DNA from 3 places in the Rhizobium sp. NZLR10 genome. Region 3 is predicted to be linked to each of the others. Evidence: riboswitches for the same ligand, from Rfam matches in the RefSeq annotation. Region 3 holds a riboswitch; each other region holds the start of a gene.
What was found. A riboswitch is a leader RNA that binds a small molecule or an ion and turns the genes downstream of it on or off. The one in region 3 is predicted to bind thiamine pyrophosphate.
Positions count from the first base shown of each region.

Region 1: another riboswitch for thiamine pyrophosphate. It lies ahead of HJB82_RS13165 (YkoF family thiamine/hydroxymethylpyrimidine-binding protein); the one in region 3 lies ahead of thiM (hydroxyethylthiazole kinase).
Region 2: another riboswitch for thiamine pyrophosphate. It lies ahead of thiC (phosphomethylpyrimidine synthase ThiC); the one in region 3 lies ahead of thiM (hydroxyethylthiazole kinase).

Region 1 is NZ_JABDWE010000007.1:195,156-200,649, reverse strand. Features, by position in the region: gene HJB82_RS13190 (LysR family transcriptional regulator) at 139-1,032, opposite strand; gene HJB82_RS13185 (helix-turn-helix transcriptional regulator) at 1,205-1,546, opposite strand; gene HJB82_RS13180 (SDR family NAD(P)-dependent oxidoreductase) at 1,649-2,419, opposite strand; gene soxR (redox-sensitive transcriptional activator SoxR) at 2,530-2,994, opposite strand; gene HJB82_RS13170 (NADPH-dependent FMN reductase) at 3,078-3,653, shown strand; TPP riboswitch at 3,816-3,929, shown strand; gene HJB82_RS13165 (YkoF family thiamine/hydroxymethylpyrimidine-binding protein) at 3,920-4,552, shown strand; gene HJB82_RS13160 (ABC transporter permease) at 4,642-5,448, shown strand; gene HJB82_RS13155 (ABC transporter ATP-binding protein) at 5,445-5,494, shown strand, end outside.
Region 2 is NZ_JABDWE010000009.1:80,792-86,285, forward strand. Features, by position in the region: partial or broken gene HJB82_RS15280 (helix-turn-helix domain-containing protein) at 1-44, opposite strand, end outside; partial or broken gene HJB82_RS15285 (rhizopine-binding protein) at 626-867, opposite strand; gene HJB82_RS15295 (hypothetical protein) at 2,004-2,714, shown strand; TPP riboswitch at 2,924-3,055, shown strand; gene thiC (phosphomethylpyrimidine synthase ThiC) at 3,148-4,965, shown strand; gene thiO (glycine oxidase ThiO) at 4,967-5,494, shown strand, end outside.
Region 3 is NZ_JABDWE010000006.1:240,836-246,329, forward strand. Features, by position in the region: gene HJB82_RS11975 (glycoside hydrolase family 3 N-terminal domain-containing protein) at 1-933, opposite strand, end outside; gene HJB82_RS11980 (GNAT family N-acetyltransferase) at 958-1,437, opposite strand; gene thiD (bifunctional hydroxymethylpyrimidine kinase/phosphomethylpyrimidine kinase) at 1,659-2,480, opposite strand; gene thiE (thiamine phosphate synthase) at 2,477-3,112, opposite strand; gene thiM (hydroxyethylthiazole kinase) at 3,109-3,912, opposite strand; TPP riboswitch at 3,961-4,057, opposite strand; gene HJB82_RS12000 (DUF1349 domain-containing protein) at 4,205-4,789, opposite strand; gene HJB82_RS12005 (ABC transporter substrate-binding protein) at 5,003-5,494, shown strand, end outside.

The DNA of each region.
Region 1 (5,494 bases), on a different contig from region 3:
TCACACTTTTGCTGGAATTGCTCTAGCGCGTTGCGGAATGGGCGCGCTCCCCCAGCCGAACGCTATTCCGCAAGCAACATCTCAGGGAAGCCGCCGGCAATCAATAAAGCTATCTCGTGGATCGATAGGTTTTTTCTATCAGAGTTCTTCATCCTGCACGAGCACCCGCGCTTCGTGCAGCAAGGCCGACACGAGCGGCGTAAACGGCTCGCGATACGGCGCGACAAGCCCGACCAGATGATGCGCCTCCGGCTCGACGATCGGGATCATCCGAATTTCCACTGGAAATCCAAAGGATTTCGCGACGTTGCGCGGCATGATGCTCGCCCAGCGCCCGGTCCTGACATGCGAGAACAGCACGATCATCGAGTTGGATTCGAGCGTCGGATGTACCGTGGCGCCGGCTTCCGTCAGGTGCCGGTTGATGATGCGACGGTTCTGCATGTCGGCCGTCAATAGACAAAGCCGAAGATCACCAACCTCGCGCCAGGTCACGTTGTCGCGATCAGACAAAGGGCTGCCTGCAGCCGTGATCAGATTATAGCGCTCGGCATAAAGCGGAACCGTCGTAACACGGCCGAGCGGTTCGTTTTCGAGATAGGTGATGCCGGCATCAATTTCGAGATTCTCGAGCATGCTCAGCACCTGCAGCGAATTGCGCGAGACGATCGAGAAGGTCACGCCGGGGTGCCGTTCCTGAAAAGGCGTGGTGATACGCGAAAGCATGGCAAGCGCGGTCGGAATGGCGGCGAGGCGAATGTGGCCGGAAAGGCCGCGGCGCGCGGCGCGCATCTCTTCGCGCATGGTGCGGGCATCGCCGACGATGCGCCGGGCCCATTCCAGCACGCGCTGGCCTTCCGGCGTCAGCCCCTGGAACCGCGAGCCGCGCTGCACCAGCATGACGCCCAATTGATCCTCGAGCTGCCGGATAGCCGCCGAGAGCGTCGGCTGCGAGATCCCGCACTCCTCGGCGGCACGGCCGAAGTGCTTTTCATTGGCAAGGGCGATAAAAAATTCCAGCTTGTCGATCATCCGGTCTCCCGCGACATTTCGCGTCCGGCCTCATCTTCGACATAGCAGCCGTGCTTCGCAAGGGCGGGTACTAATGCATGCCGCCAAAAGTGTGCAGCGGTTTTGGGACGACGACATGCATAAAACAAAGAATTAAAGCGCGTCGCATGAATCAAGTTTTATGCGACGCGCTTTAACAGTTTTCCGCAGCCGGAAAAAGATCGAACAGCGATTCGAGAAAACCCAGCACGTTGACATTGCCGATGCTGTAATAAACCTGCCTGCCCTGACGGCGCGTATTGACCAGGCCTTCGAGCCTCAAACGCGCAAGCTGCTGCGAGACCATCGCCTGCTGTATGCCGAGAATATTTTCGATTTCACCGACCGTTCGCTCCTCTTTCGCCAGTATGCAGAGGATCAGAAGTCGGGTGTGATGCGCCAAAGCTTTCAGCAGGTCGCTCGCTTCATGGGCTTTTCCAGCGAGTTTATGCAACTCCTGGCCGGTCATACCCGGCTCCGGTTTAGGCAACGGCATTCGATATCTCGGAAGGAGGCGGTGAGGTAGATCAGTACAATAGCATATTCGCACAAGCGAATTGGTCAATAGTGATGAAATGCCAAAAAAGGTCCAAGTAAATCAGCAGATAAGCTGTCCGCCATTGATCTCGATCACCTGGCCGGTGATGTATCCCGAGAGTGAGGGAGCTGCCAGGAACAGATAGGCGGGAGCGCAATCCTCCGCCGTGCCGAGTCGCTGCAGGGGGATGGATTTCCGGGTCTGCTCCAGCTTTTCTTTGGAGGAATAGCGCTCGTGGAAATCCGTCTCGATCGTTCCCGGCGAGACGCAGTTGACGCGGATGCCATCCGGGGCAAGCTCGCGGGCGAGCGCCTTGGAATAGGTCGCAACAAAGGCCTTCGAGGCCGAATATATCGAAGAGCCGGGGCTTCCGCCGGTCAGCGCCGAAATCGAAACAGTGTTGATGACGGCAGCGCCCTCGGCCGCCTTCAATGCCGGCAGCAATGCCCGCGTCAGCGCCACCACCGAAGTCTGGTTGAGCCGTATGACCGCCTCATATTCTGCGTCGGTCAGCGTGGCAGCGGGAAACCGGCCAAGCATGGTGCCGGCATTGTTGACGAGCACATGCACCCTGTCGAAGAAAGCGAGGACATCGTCGGCAAATTGCGCCGCCCCACCGATGGCGGAGAAATCGGCGTGCAGCAGCAGCGCCCGTCTTTCCGATTCAGCGGTCAGCAGGAAATCCGGCAGATCCCGTCCCGGCTTGCGCCCGGTATGGACAATCACCTTCGCGCCGCAGTCCAGAAACTGCCGGGCGACTTCAAGGCCGATGCCGCGGCCGGCGCCGGTCACGACGACATTGCGATTTTCGAACAATCTGGGATGAAACACGAAGCCGTCCTCCTCGCGGACAGTGCCGCCGGTTGCGTCACTCGCCCTTAACATATGAGCGCACCGACCGAAAGAAAGGCGCGCACCGATCTTTCCGGGGAAAACCAGGACTAGTTTTCGGCCTCCAGAAGCCGCGCACCCGGCCCTTCCTTGCCAAGCCGGTCGCAGGGATTACGCAGCGGACAGCTTTCGATCGACAGGCAGCCGCAACCGATGCAGCCGGTCAATCGGTCGCGCAACAGGCTGAGCCGCCTGATTCGCGCGTCGAGATCATCCTTCCAGCGCGCCGACAGCGTCTGCCAGTCGGCAACGGTCGGCGTTCGTCCCTGCGGCAGGGACTCGAACGCTGACTGGATTTCCGAAAGCGGAATGCCGACACGCTGCGCCACCTTGATGATGCCGAGACGGCGAAGCACATCGCGCCCATAGCGCCGCTGGTTGCCGCGGGAGCGGATGCTCGAGATCAACCCTTTGGTCTCGTAAAAATGCAGCGCCGAGACGGCGAGGCCGCTGCGCTCCGCCACTTCACCGACTGTCAGGAGCCTGCCGAGCGGCGTCGCAGGAATCGTATCCATCGCCTATTGACCTCAATATTAGTTGAGGTTTTATACCTGTTGCTCCTGCAATCGTAAAGTCCAATCGCAACAAGGAGCGACACATGAAAACACCCACCAGGCTGGCGGTCATCTACGGGAGCACGAGGGAAGGCCGCATCTGCGACCGGGTGGTCAAGTGGCTGACGGAGGAGCTCATCCGCTTCCCGCAATTCGATATCGACATCATCGACCCGCTGGATTTTGCGCTGCCGACCACCCGCGAATTGGCACATCCCGAAATCGCCAGGCTCGCCGAGCGGCTCGGCATGGCGGACGCGTTCATCATCGTCACGCCGGAATACAATCACAGCTTCACCGCCTCGCTGAAATTCGTCATCGATTTCTTCTTCGAGCCTTGGCAGGGCAAGCCGGTCGCCTTCGTTTCCTATGGCGGTATTTCCGGCGGCCTGCGCGCGGTAGAGCAGCTGCGCCTCGTCTTTGCCGAACTCCACGCCGTCACGATCCGCGATTCGGTCAGCTTCGCTGCGCCATGGAACCGCTTCGACGCGGAAGGCAGGCTCGACACTCCCGACGACGCGCTGCGCTTGCTCGGCCGAATGATGGCAAGGCTGGAATGGTGGACACGGGCGCTCGCCACCGCCCGTATCGATCGTCCCTATGCCGATATCGCCGCCTGAGACAGAAAGCTCCGGTTCCGTTCCCAGCAGGTACGGAACCTCTGGGAACACCCGGGCAGGACCTCGGTCCGGGTGTTGTCCGTCATATCAGGTTCATTCCGACCACGCGGACGGGTCTGCAATTTTGCGGTTGCGGGAAGAAAACCGCGATGATAGTTTCCGCCGAAATAACAGGGGAGCTCCGTATCGCCGGGGCTGAGATGCGAGGCGCAAGCCTCTGGACCCTTCAAAGCTGATCTGGGTAATGCCAGCGGAGCGAGGTTCAGATGTTCTCAGGCGCACAAGTGTCACTCTATCCGATGTCCGGCAATTTCGTCGGCATCATTCTCGATGCCGTCAAGGCGTTCGACCCCTATCGCGACCGGCTTCGCATCGAGACCGATGATATCTCCACCCTGCTGGTCGGCCCGCCTGATGTCCTCTTCGCGGCCATGCGCGATCTTTTCGTCGTCGCCGCCAATACCGGCGAGCATTGCGTGCTGTCCGCCGCGGTCTCACGCGGCTGCCCAGGTGAGCCCGACGACGCCATCTGCGGCGTCAAGCCCTCTGCCGGCCGGGCGGAGCCGCTTGCCGACCGGATTACATCAGCCCTTGCCGCCGTTGAAACCACCACGGAGACCGGACAGCCGGCAGCCGCGCAATTCTCGCTCTACGTCATGGGAACCGGCAGCCATATGGACGAGATCTATGGCTGCATCGATTTCTTGAAGCGCTCCGGCACCTTCGACCACGCCAAGAATTTCTGTACCCGGCTGGGGGGAGATGCCGGCGCCGTCTTCGCGACCATTCATGAGGCCTTCTATCGCTTCGGCGACCCGGTGGGACACGTGACGCTCGACATCACGGTCTCCGCCAATACAGCGCCGCGCGTCTTAGCAGACGCGCAAGGGACGCCGTAACACTTTAAATTGCTGCATAATTTTCCCTTAAATCGATTCCGATTTAAGGAATTATGCAGTGCCCGACGAAAGCCTGAAATCGAACGCTGATGACATCGCCACAACCATCGGATTCGCGCCTTGCCGCGCTCCGCGCCGCTCTCTACCGGGGCATACCGGCCTTTCTCGCGGGCTGCGCGTTTTTGGCGGCATGGGAACTCTATGTCGATCTTTCCGGCATCAAACCTTCCATCCTGCCGGCGCCTTCGCGCATTGTCATCCAGGGCTGGCTGAACCGTGAGGCGCTGATATCAAACACCTGGCCGACGCTGGGTGCGACACTCGGCGGTTTCGCGCTGTCGCTTGCCTTCGCCTTCGCCGCTTCGATCCTGATGGATTTCGTGTCTTTCATGCGCCGGGCATTGCTACCGATTTTCATCGCCAGCCAGACGCTGCCGCTGGTGGCGATCGCGCCCCTTGTCGTCCTCTGGTTCGGTTTCGGCCTGTTGCCGAAGATCCTGCTGGTGGCGCTCGTCACCTTCTTTCCGCTGTTGGTCGCCCTGCTGCAGGGCTATCAATCGACCGACCGCGACATCGCCGAATTGCTGAACTCGATGAAGGCGAGCCGCTGGCGGATTTTCCGCCTGGCGCGGCTTCCCTCCGCGCTGCCCTATTTCTTCGCCGGCCTCAGGATCTCGATCACCTATGCCGTCGTCGGCGCGATCTTTGCCGAATATGCCGGCGCCGCCCGCGGCCTCGGCATCTATATCCTCAACGCCAAGAACAATTTCCGCCCCGATCTCGTGCTTGCCGCCGTCGTCATCAGCGCCGCGCTCACACTCTGCCTCTTCGGGCTGACGCTATTGATCCAGCGCCTCGTCATGCCCTGGCAACGATCCCAGGAGTCGCGGCGATGAGCGATACGATGGTCGAACTGCGCAACATCTCGAAGTCCTTCGACGG
Region 2 (5,494 bases), on a different contig from region 3:
GACGGGGCAACTGGGAATTTCGCAATTTTCGAGACCATGTTCATGTCGTTTAAGGCTCCTTTTGGCGGCCGGAAAACGTGCATCCGTTTTCTAGTTCCACCGCTGCCGATCGCGTCCGGCAACGGACAGTTGCTTCGAAATCCGCGAGCGCTCTTTCTATCAGTTTGTGCGACGGAGTATAGGTCTAACGCGATGAAGGATGGACAACGCTTGCATGGCAAACAACGAGAGGTGACCAGCTCCGAACTGCGGCGCAAACTCGCGACGGCCGACAAACAGCTTCCTATCTGGCGGGAGCGTTCGCGGCGGTGGGAAGCTCGTAGGGAGTAATGCACTGATTGTTCCCAAGCGGGGAGTGATGGACAAACAATTCGGGCGTTGCCTCGGCGTGATTAGCTCGTGGGCCGCAGGTTCGGCCAGAGCTTGTAAAAAATCTCCCGGGCTCTGTTGATCGGCGTCGGGTTGAATAGATCGCCGGAGAACGGCGCGTCGAGGTCAAGCGCGGCCTGAGTTCAAGGACCCTTCATCGTCTTGGCACTCTAAGGGTTTAGTGAGACTTGGAGCGCCCAAAAAGAGGATGCAAGCAAACCTGCATTGTGTCGCATTCGCCCTTCAGCTCTTGATGACGGAGTCCTTGAGGCGTGACGAGCTGAAACGGAATGTAGCCCTTCTTTTCGACCTTTTCGCCCTTAGCAGGCTTGAGTGCGGTATCGACTGAGCCTTGCCCTGGCCGGCGCCATCCTGGAACACGGTAAGGTCGAGATCGCGCGCCTGCATGGCGGCAAGCACGTCCTGTGTGGCGTCGGCGCCGGCGCCGACGACGACCGTGGTCATATTCCTTGCCTCTTTGAAACGTCTGATCACGCCGTGTCTGCATGGCGGCAGACGGCTTTCGGGCGTGCCCGTCAAGCATGCGGTCGAGAACGGAGCAACTGATGGCGAGTTCGGTCTGCCGACCAGGCCGCGACCTGGCTCCCAGAGGCCGCCCTATGATGGCCTTGTATCGCCCGACTACCGTTTTCACCAGCAAGAGTTTGCCGTAGCGGTAGAGACCTGCCATTTCACCTAGGCGCCGTGAAGTGCGATATATGTAATAATATATGAATGACATACTTTATAACTCGAAGGTTTCTCAAAATAATAGGTAAAGTTCGCCAAACTGGAAATGATATACGATAATATATACTCAATACATCTGTTGCGTTGTTTATCGTTTTCATCGAGTGTCCCGTCATGGGGAGCTACGGTAGCACGGGAAATTCTTTCCCTATGAATGCTGAAACCTTTCCGGCGACAGCATCGTCTGGAGGCTTGCACAAGGAGCACATGACATGGATCATCAAAAGCAATCAGACAAGCGCCTTGGCTGCTCGCATCTGCGGTTGGCAACCATCGACGGCGTGTCGCTGTCTGGTCTGCAGTTGTCACTCGAGCCGCAGGAGGGTTCTGGGTCGACGAAGAAGACCTTTCTCCAACAATTGCTCCTGGATTTTGCTTTCGGCTGCGAGCTATTTTATCCGATCCAGCTATATGAACATCTCGCAACGAGCGAGGGCGACGACAAGGGCGCTAAACCATTAGGTGAGAGTTACGAGTATGGAACTGGGAGAGTTCGGACCGGCCGCCACGTCCCTCATTTGAAATCCACGTCTCTCGGGTTTCCATATTCCAGAATGGAAGCGCCTGCTCAGTCGCCAACTCTTGCAAACTACAACAACAGGTCGGCGAGCGGATGGAGGACATCATGGACGACATGGATGCAACGCAAGCAAAGGACGGCTCGGGCACACGGGTTTCAAAACGTGCGAACCAGCACGGCAGGAACATCGAAAGATGGTAAGAAAGTCTTCAGGAACCTGACCGTTACACGGTACGCGCAAGCCCTAGTTCAAATCCTGCTGCCGCTATCATATACACTGACAACGCTCACTTGTCGGCAAAATTCAAGGGTATTTGGCCCGCAAGGTTCGCCCAATTATACTTCCGAAAGGATTTCATTCTCTATGTCATTATGTTCTGCGAAATGCATTCGCATCGCCGCGCTTGCAGCGGCTGCCATCGTGCTGGGCACCCAGTTCGCAATTGCGCAAGAACCGTCTATAGGGGCTCAGTGGCTGAACACGCCGGTATCTCGGGTGGAAGCGCTTGCGGTCCTCCAGACCCTGAATGCCAATCTCCTGAGTAACGCCAGTGCTACGTTGACCCTTGACCGTTGGTGCGCCGCGCATAAGCTCGCACCGGAAGGTTTCAAGATCGTAGCTCAGCGTGTGGGCGGGCAAGGCAAACCGGCCGATGAGGACATCCGTAAACTTCTGACCGTCGGACCCGGTGAGTTGATCGCTTATCGCCGCGTCCGACTGGTCTGCGGAGATCGCGTCTTGTCTGAAGCCGACAACTGGTATGTACCTGCAAAGTTAACTGCAGAAATGAATCAGGCGCTGAATACCAGCGATATCCCTTTTGGCAGAGCCGTTCAGGCTCTCAATTTCACTCGCACAAACCTGTCTGCCAAGTTGCTCTGGTCCCCTCTATCCGAAGGCTGGGACATGGACGGCTCAACAGCGCATGAAACAAGTTCCCCCGGCCTGCCGGCGTTCCTGCTCGAACATCGAGCCGTATTGAAACTTCCAGACGGCACGCCGTTTAGCGCCCTGGTCGAAAGCTACACGGAAAAAGTACTAGACTTTCCAGTTCCGCGCCTGCTTTCTCAATAGCGCTTCGGTATCTCGGTAGATTTGGCGAAATAAATCGACTGCCACTGCATGCGACAAGGGCGCTTGTCTTGCGGAAGCGTGCCGGCCGGCACGATTGCCCTTGTCCATCGTTTAACAGCGGCGACACGCACGATATCCTGTGTGTAACCTAACCCCGAGCCATCGCAGATTGTCGCTTGACAGTCCCCTCGGCAAGCCTCTACCCTTTTTGCATTCACCAGGGGGGTCCCGGCAAGGGGCTGAGATACTGCTGGACAATACGGCTTTGCCGATTGTGGCGCAGTGACCCGTTGAACCTGATCCAGTTCATACTGGCGTAGGGACGGTGCAAGCGCTCGAAGGCAGTGGATTCACGCGCGGAATCCGTGCCGGCGTCTTTTCATCATTCCGGCTGATGACTGGGTCTCCAATCGAAAACTTGGAGCCTCAAACCATGAATATCGCCGCCACCCCAACTGTCACCACCGGCCCCTTGCCGGCATCCAGGAAGATCTACATTCGGGGGGACGTCCATCCCGACATTTGCGTGCCGATGCGCGAAATCAGCCTGCATCCGACATCGGGCGAGCCGCCCGTTGTCGTCTACGACTCGTCCGGCCCCTATACGATCGAGGGCACCGAGATCCGTATCGAACAGGGGCTGCCCTCACTGCGACGTGACTGGGTTCTCGCCCGCGGCGACGTCGAGGCCTATAAGGGCCGCCATGTCCGTCCCGAAGACAACGGCTTTGCCAGCGGCGAAAGGCTGACGCCCGAATTCCCCGCGCTACGCCAGCCGCTGCGCGCAAAGGACGGCAGTGCAGTCACCCAGCTCTCTTATGCGCGCGCCGGCATCATCACGCCCGAGATGGAATTCATAGCCATCCGCGAAAACCTCGGCCGCAAGGCGCAGGCGGACGCCATAGTCCGCGACGGCGAAAGTTTCGGCGCCCACATTCCCGACCATGTGACGGCGGAATTCGTCCGGCAGGAAGTGGCGGCGGGTCGGGCGATCATCCCCGCCAACATCAACCATCCGGAAGCCGAACCGATGATCATCGGCCGCAATTTTCTGGTGAAGATCAACGCCAATATCGGCAACTCCGCCGTCACCTCATCGATGGCGGAGGAGGTTGAGAAGATGGTCTGGGCGGCCCGCTGGGGCGCCGATACCGTCATGGATCTCTCCACCGGCCGCAACATCCACAACATCCGCGAATGGATCATCCGCAATTCGCCCGTGCCGATCGGTACCGTGCCGCTCTATCAGGCGCTGGAGAAGGTCGATGGCATTGCCGAGAACCTGACCTGGGAGGTGTATCGCGACACGCTGATCGAACAGGCCGAACAGGGCGTCGATTATTTCACCATCCATGCCGGCGTGCGGCTTCACTACATCCCGCTCACCGTCAACCGCGTCACCGGCATTGTCTCGCGCGGCGGTTCGATCATGGCGAAGTGGTGTCTCCATCATCACCGCGAAAGCTTCCTCTACGAGCATTTCGAGGAGATCTGCGACATCTGCCGCGCCTATGACGTCTCCTTCTCGCTCGGCGATGGCCTGCGCCCCGGCTCGATCGCCGACGCGAATGATGCGGCGCAGTTCGCCGAACTAGAAACACTGGGAGAGCTGACCAAGATCGCCTGGGCGAAAGACTGCCAGGTGATGATCGAAGGCCCCGGCCATGTGCCGATGCACAAGATCAAGGAGAACATGGACAAGCAGCTCGAAGTCTGCGGCGAGGCGCCTTTCTACACGCTCGGGCCGCTGACGACCGATATCGCGCCGGGCTACGATCACATCACCTCTGGGATAGGCGCAGCGATGATCGGCTGGTTCGGCACGGCGATGCTCTGCTACGTCACGCCCAAGGAGCATCTGGGGCTTCCCGACCGCAATGACGTGAAGGTAGGCGTCATCACCTACAAGATAGCGGCTCACGCCGCCGATCTCGCCAAGGGGCATCCGGCGGCACAGCTGCGCGATGACGCGCTCTCGCGTGCCCGTTTCGAATTCCGCTGGGAGGATCAGTTCAACCTCTCGCTGGACCCCGAAACCGCCCGCAGCTTCCACGACGAGACGCTGCCGAAGGAGGCGCACAAGGTCGCGCACTTCTGCTCCATGTGCGGACCGAAATTCTGCTCGATGCGCATCTCGCACGATATCCGCGCCGAAGCGCAGAAGGAGGGACTGGAGGCGATGGCGGCACGTTATCGCGAGGGCGGCGGCCTCTATATGCCGGTAGAAACCCTGCAGCAAACGAGCGAATGAGATGCGTGTTCTTGTGAAAGGGGCCGGCGTTGCCGGCCTGACGGTGGCGCATGAACTGCGCGCTCGAGATGCCGAGGTCACTGTGCTCGATCCATATGACGGTTTCCTGCGTGCTGCTTCGTGGCTCGCGGGCGGAATGTTGGCGCCCTGGTGCGAGCGGGAGAGTGCTGATGTTGCGGTACTCATGCGCGGTCTCACCGCCGCCGACAAATGGGAGGCAATTGTGCCGGGAGAGGTGCGACGAAACGGAACGCTCGTGGTCGCCTCTGCTCGCGATCTTGGTGAACTGCGACGCTTTGCCTGCCGCACGACGGGTTATGAATGGCTGGAAGAGCCAGCGATCGCGGCGCTGGAACCCTCCCTTGCCGGGCGGTTCCGGCACGGGCTGTTCTTTCGCCGCGAAGCCCATCTCGATCCCCGGCGAGTTTTGACTCTGCTGCGCACCAAGCTGACGGTTCAGGGGGTCACCTTCGTGGGCGAGAGCTCGCATGAGGAGAGCTTCGACAGTGTCGTCGATTGCACGGGCGCT
Region 3 (5,494 bases):
GGCGGCGATCCGTTGCAGCGCGGCGTCCGTCAGCGGCCGGGCGGCCTTGGCGGCGGCCTCGCTTTCGGCAATGTCGCCATGGCTGTGGAGGGCGATGTCGAAGCCGGCGTCGAGCACCTGCCTGACGCGTTCCGGCAGGGTGCCGGCGAGCGACTCCATGAAGATGCAGTCGGAAATCAGCACGCCGTCATAGCCGATGTCGTTGCGGATGACGTCGTGCATGACAGGTGAGACGGAGGCCGGCAGCTCCGCGTCATAGGCCGAGTAGACGACATGGGCGACCATCGCCCAGGGCGTATCCTTCAGCGCGACGAAGGGCTTGAAATCGGTCGCAGTGAGCGTCGCGCGGGAGGCGTCGACCACCGGGCGCTCCTTGTGGGAGTCAAGCGTCGCACGGCCATGGCCGGGAATGTGCTTGATCACAGGCATGTTGCCGGTCTCGAGCAGGCCATTGACCACCTCGCGGCCGAGGGCGGCGATGACATCGGGATCCGGGCCGAAAGAGCGGGCGCCGATGACCGCGCTCGTCGTCTCGAAGACGAGATCGAGAACGGGCGAGCAGCCGCTGGAAAGACCGAGTTCCGTCATCATCGCGCCCATGGCCTGGGAGGAAAGGCGCAGTGCTTTTTTGCCGAGATCGAAATCGCGGCGGGCAAGTTCGGCAAACTGGCCGAAGCTGTGGAAAAGCGGCCAAGGCCCGGCATCGAGATGCTGGACGCGGCCGCCTTCCTGGTCGGTGAAGACAGGCGCATCGTCGCGGCCGACGGCTTGCCGAAAGCGTTCGATCAGGCGCCTGGTCTGTTCCGGCTCGCGCTGGTTGCGCCGGCCGACGAAGAGGCCGAGCGGATTGGTCTCGCGGAAGAGGGCGAATTCATCATCCGAAATCGCGGGATTCGGAAGGCCGACGAAAAGGGCGAGCGGGGTCGAGGACAATTCTGTAACTCCGGGATCAGATGGTCATTTCGGCATGCTTCTCAGCATGCCTTCGTAAATGCCCTTGTCGGGGGCGGGGATGACGATGGCGCCGGCGGTCCCGGCGTAGAAATCGACCGGGCCGGCATCGCCGATGAAGGCATAGGCGTGACCGAGCGTCTTCATCGCCTGAAGGCAGGCGGAAAAAAGGGCGAGCCCGATGCCCTTGCCGCGCGCTTGGCGGTCGACGCCGGTCGGGCCGAAGAAGCCGCGCGCCGTCGTGTCATAGCAGGCAAAGCCCTTGAGCTTGCCGCCGTCGACGGCGATCAGGCAGGCAACAGGCTGACGCGCGAAGGCGATTGCAACTTCGCTCGCCCAGTTTTCGCTGAAGTTTTCGCGAACCCAGTTGACGACGAGATGCAATTCCGGGGGAAGGGCCGGGCGGATGGAAACGCTGACATCGTCGGCTTTCCGCTTCAGATCGGCAAGCTGTGTGGAGTATAAGCTCACAAGCAGGTCTGGCACCCGTCACTCCTCCTGATATTCCTCTATTACGGAATATATCCCCTTTTAATGACATAGATTTGGCGATCTGGCTGGGCTTGTCAACAGGGATTTTTCAGATGGGTCGCAACGCTGCTCGCCGTTACGCTCCTGCTTTCAAAGCAAGGTAGTTGCCGAACGCAAAAACGGCTCGGGGCGCGAGCCCGAGCCGTTTCGATGGAAGCGTGCGTCGATGTGCGCGCTTATCCCTCGACTCTCCAGAGCGCATGAAAATGCTGCACCGGGCCGTGGCCGGAGCCGACGGTGAGGCTTCCTGATGCCGCGACCGCGCCGGCGAGGTAATCCTTGGCGATGGCGACGGCCTCAGACACCGAGGCGCCCTTGGCAAGCTCTGCCGCCAGCGCGCTCGACAGCGTGCAGCCGGTGCCGTGGGTGTTCTTGGTCGGCTCGCGTCTGGCTTCGAACCAGTGCAGGCCGTCGGCTGTGGCAAGCACGTCGGGGCTGTCGTCGCTGTCGAGATGACCGCCCTTGACCAGCACGGCCGCCGGGCCGAGCGCGCGCAGCTGCTCGGCCTGCGCCGCCATGTGAGACCGGTTTGTCGCCACCGGCTGGTGCAGCAGGGCGGCGGCCTCCGGCAGGTTCGGGGTCAGAAGTGTCGCCAGCGGCAGCAGCCGGCTGGTCAGCACGTCGACCGCTTCGGGTGCCAGCAGGGCGGCGCCGCCCTTGGCGATCATGACGGGGTCGATGACGATGGGGATGCTGCGCCGGTCGGCCAGTGCGGCAACAAGCGCGTTGGTGACGGCATCGGCGATGCCGGCATTGGCGATCATGCCGATCTTGACGGCATCGACGCGCACATCGGCAAAGACGGCGTTGATCTGGTCGGCGACGAATTGCGGCGGCACCAGATGCACGCCGGTGACACCTTGAGTGTTCTGCGCCGTCAGCGCGGTCAGTACCGCCATGCCGTAGACGCCGCGAGCGGAAAAGGCCTTGAGATCGGCCTGGATGCCGGCGCCGCCCGAGGGATCGGAGCCGGCGATCGATAAGACGTTGCGGATCATGCGCGGGCCTTTCGGATTTCTCCGGCGATGCGGCGAGCAGCGGCTTCAGGGTCCGGCGTGCCGCAGATGGCGGAGACGACGGCAAGCCCCTTGGCGCCCGCGTCAAAGACTTCGGCCACATGCTCTGCCTTCAGGCCGCCGATCGCAACCGACGGCACCGGCGAAGCCGCCACCAGCCTTGCCAGGCCCTCAAAGCCGATCGGCTGCTTGTGGTCGGCCTTGGTCGGCGTCGCAAACACCGGGCCGACGCCGGTATAATCGACGAGGCTGGGATCGACGGCAGCGGCGAGCGCCTCGGTCTCGACCGACAGGCCGAGGATCATTCCGGGGCCGATCATCTTGCGCGCTCTCGCCGCATCCATGTCTTCCTGGCCGATATGCAGGCCGTCGGCGCCGATGGCGATGGCCGCCTCGACATCGTCGTTGACGATGAGCAGGGCGCCGGTGCCATCAAGCGCCTGTTTCAACGCGCGTCCGGTCTCGATCATCCCGGTCGTGCCGGCATGTTTGTCGCGCAGTTGCACCATTGTCGCGCCGCCGGCAACGGCAAGGCGGGCGGTCTCGACCATGCCGATCCCGGCGCAGAGATCGGGGTCGAGGACGAGATAGAGCGAGAGATCGAAGGTCTTCATGCGGCCGATATCCTGGCCCTGGCATCGAGCGTTTCGGCGTCAAGCGCGTTCAGCGCATCGAGGAAGCGCCAGGCGAAGGAGCCGGGACCGGCCGCACCGAGTGCTGCCTCTTCGCCGGCGATGGCGAAGGTTGCGAGTGCTGCGCCCGTCGCCCCGAACATATCCTCGGGTACTGTGGCGGCAAAGGCGCCGACGAGGCAGGTGAGCGAGCAGCCGAGGGCGGTGACCTGCGGCATCAAGGCCGATCCGCCTGTGATCCGCACCGCCCGCTCCCCATCGGTGACGAAATCGACTGCACCGGTGACGGCGACGACCGCCTGCTGGCGCTCGGCGAGCCATCGCGCTGAACCTTCCGCCTGTTCAACCGGATCGCGGCTGTCGACGCCCTGGCCGCGGCTCTCGCCGCCGGCGAGCGCGATGATCTCGGAGGCATTGCCACGGATGATCGTGGGCTTGAGCGCCAGCAGACCGGCGACCGCATCGCGGCGGAAAGCCGTGGCATAATGGGCGACCGGATCGAGCACCCAGGGTTTGCCGGCTGAGGTCGCTGCCTTCGCTGCGGCCTGCATGCCGTCGATCCATTGCGACGACAGCGTGCCGATATTGACGGTCAGCGCGTTGGCGATGCCGGCGAATTCGCCGGCTTCCTCAGCGGCATGCACCATGGCGGGCGAGGCGCCGGCGGCCAGCAGGACGTTGGCGGCGATGTTCATGGCGACGTAATTGGTGATGCACTGAACGAGCGGCGGCTTCTCGCGCATCGCCTTCAGCATGGCTCCTGGTGTGGTCCTGGTCTGCATGTGGCCCCTTTCAGGCGGGGGCGGGCACGGGGTAATTCGTACGGCGAGCCGCGACCCCGAGCGACTCCCTCCGCCGGCATTATCCGGTTCAGGTTCGAAGGGTGCTTCTCAGCCCGTCTGTCGACGGGCGCCCCTGTCTCTCATCGCGCTCTTTTTCGCAGAGAATGGGGCGGATGTCATCTCGAAAATGACAGTCCTATTTGTGTGGCATTTACAGCAGGGGCGACGAATAGAACGGCCAACAGTCGTGGATCACCCCAGATCGTGTCCGCAGAGAATCTTATAATAGCGTCTAACTCAAATCATGAAGATCCGTCGCAATCGCCAACCCGATCGAAAACTCCGAAAACCGCACCGTCAACCCGCTGCGCTCCGGCGTGCAGGCCATCGGCCCGACCTCGTAACCGTCGGCGGCCGGGAAGGGCGCTAGCCGCAGCAGCGGCCAGCGGCTCCCGTCGCGAGAGGTCTGGATGCGCAGGGCGCCGTTGGCGAGGGTGACGCGGATCTGGAAATCTTCGAGTTCCTTGAAGGGCTGCGACACCGACCAGTCGGACCTGCCGTCGGTGACGACGGTGCTGAGGAAAGCTTCGCCGTCGGTGAATTCCACGCCTGTTTTTACCCAGCGTTTCCCGTCGAGGCGCACCATCAGGCCAGCCTGGTCGTAGAGGGTGCGGAATTCGCCCTGGATGCGGATCTGGGCGGTGAAGCTCTCTGCCGTGGGAAAGGCAAGGAAATGGCCGCTGTCGCGGGTGAAGCCGTAATGGGTTTCCCGCCAGAAATCGGTTTTTTCATCGGTCGTCAGGGTGAGGGCGGTGTCGTCGGCGTGCCAGCTGGCCGGTTCGTTCAGCCATTTTCCGCCCTTGAAATTGATGTTCATTCTTTTCTCCCGTTCCGCTGAAGCCTGACCATCCGTGTGCTTGGCATAATGCGCAGCCTTCGTGCAGGCGCAGCCGAAGATTGTGTTTTCTCGCGTTCCGGTATCCCGGCAGAGGCATAATCGGTCACCCACGCTTGACAGGATCAATCCAGCTCTTATTCTCTTACAAAAAGATGAATTACATAATTGTGGAACTGGACCGGGAGCCTTCTCATGAAAACACTTGTCGCATTTCTCCTTGGCACCGCGCTCGTCGCCCTGCCTTCGACCCTGCTTGCCCAGGAAAAGGGCGGCGTCATCAATGTCGCGACGATCGGCGAGCCGCCGACGCTTGATCCGATGTCGTCGACGGCCGATCTCGTCGGCATCGTCACCCAGCATATTTTCGAAACGCTTTACACATTCGACAAGAGCTGGAACGTCACGCCGCTACTGGCCGAAAGCCTGCCCGAGATCAGCGCCGATGGCAAAACCTATACGATCAAGCTCAGGACCGGCATCAAATTCCACGACAATAGCGACATGACCTCGGACGATGTCGTCGCCTCGCTGACCCGCTGGATGAAGATCGCCTCGCGCGGCAAGCAGGTGTCGGGCTTCATCGACAAGATCACTGCTGTCGATCCTTCAACCGTCACCATCACGCTGAAGCAGCCCTATGCGCCGCTGACCTCGCTGCTTGCCTTCAACAATTCGGCGGCGATC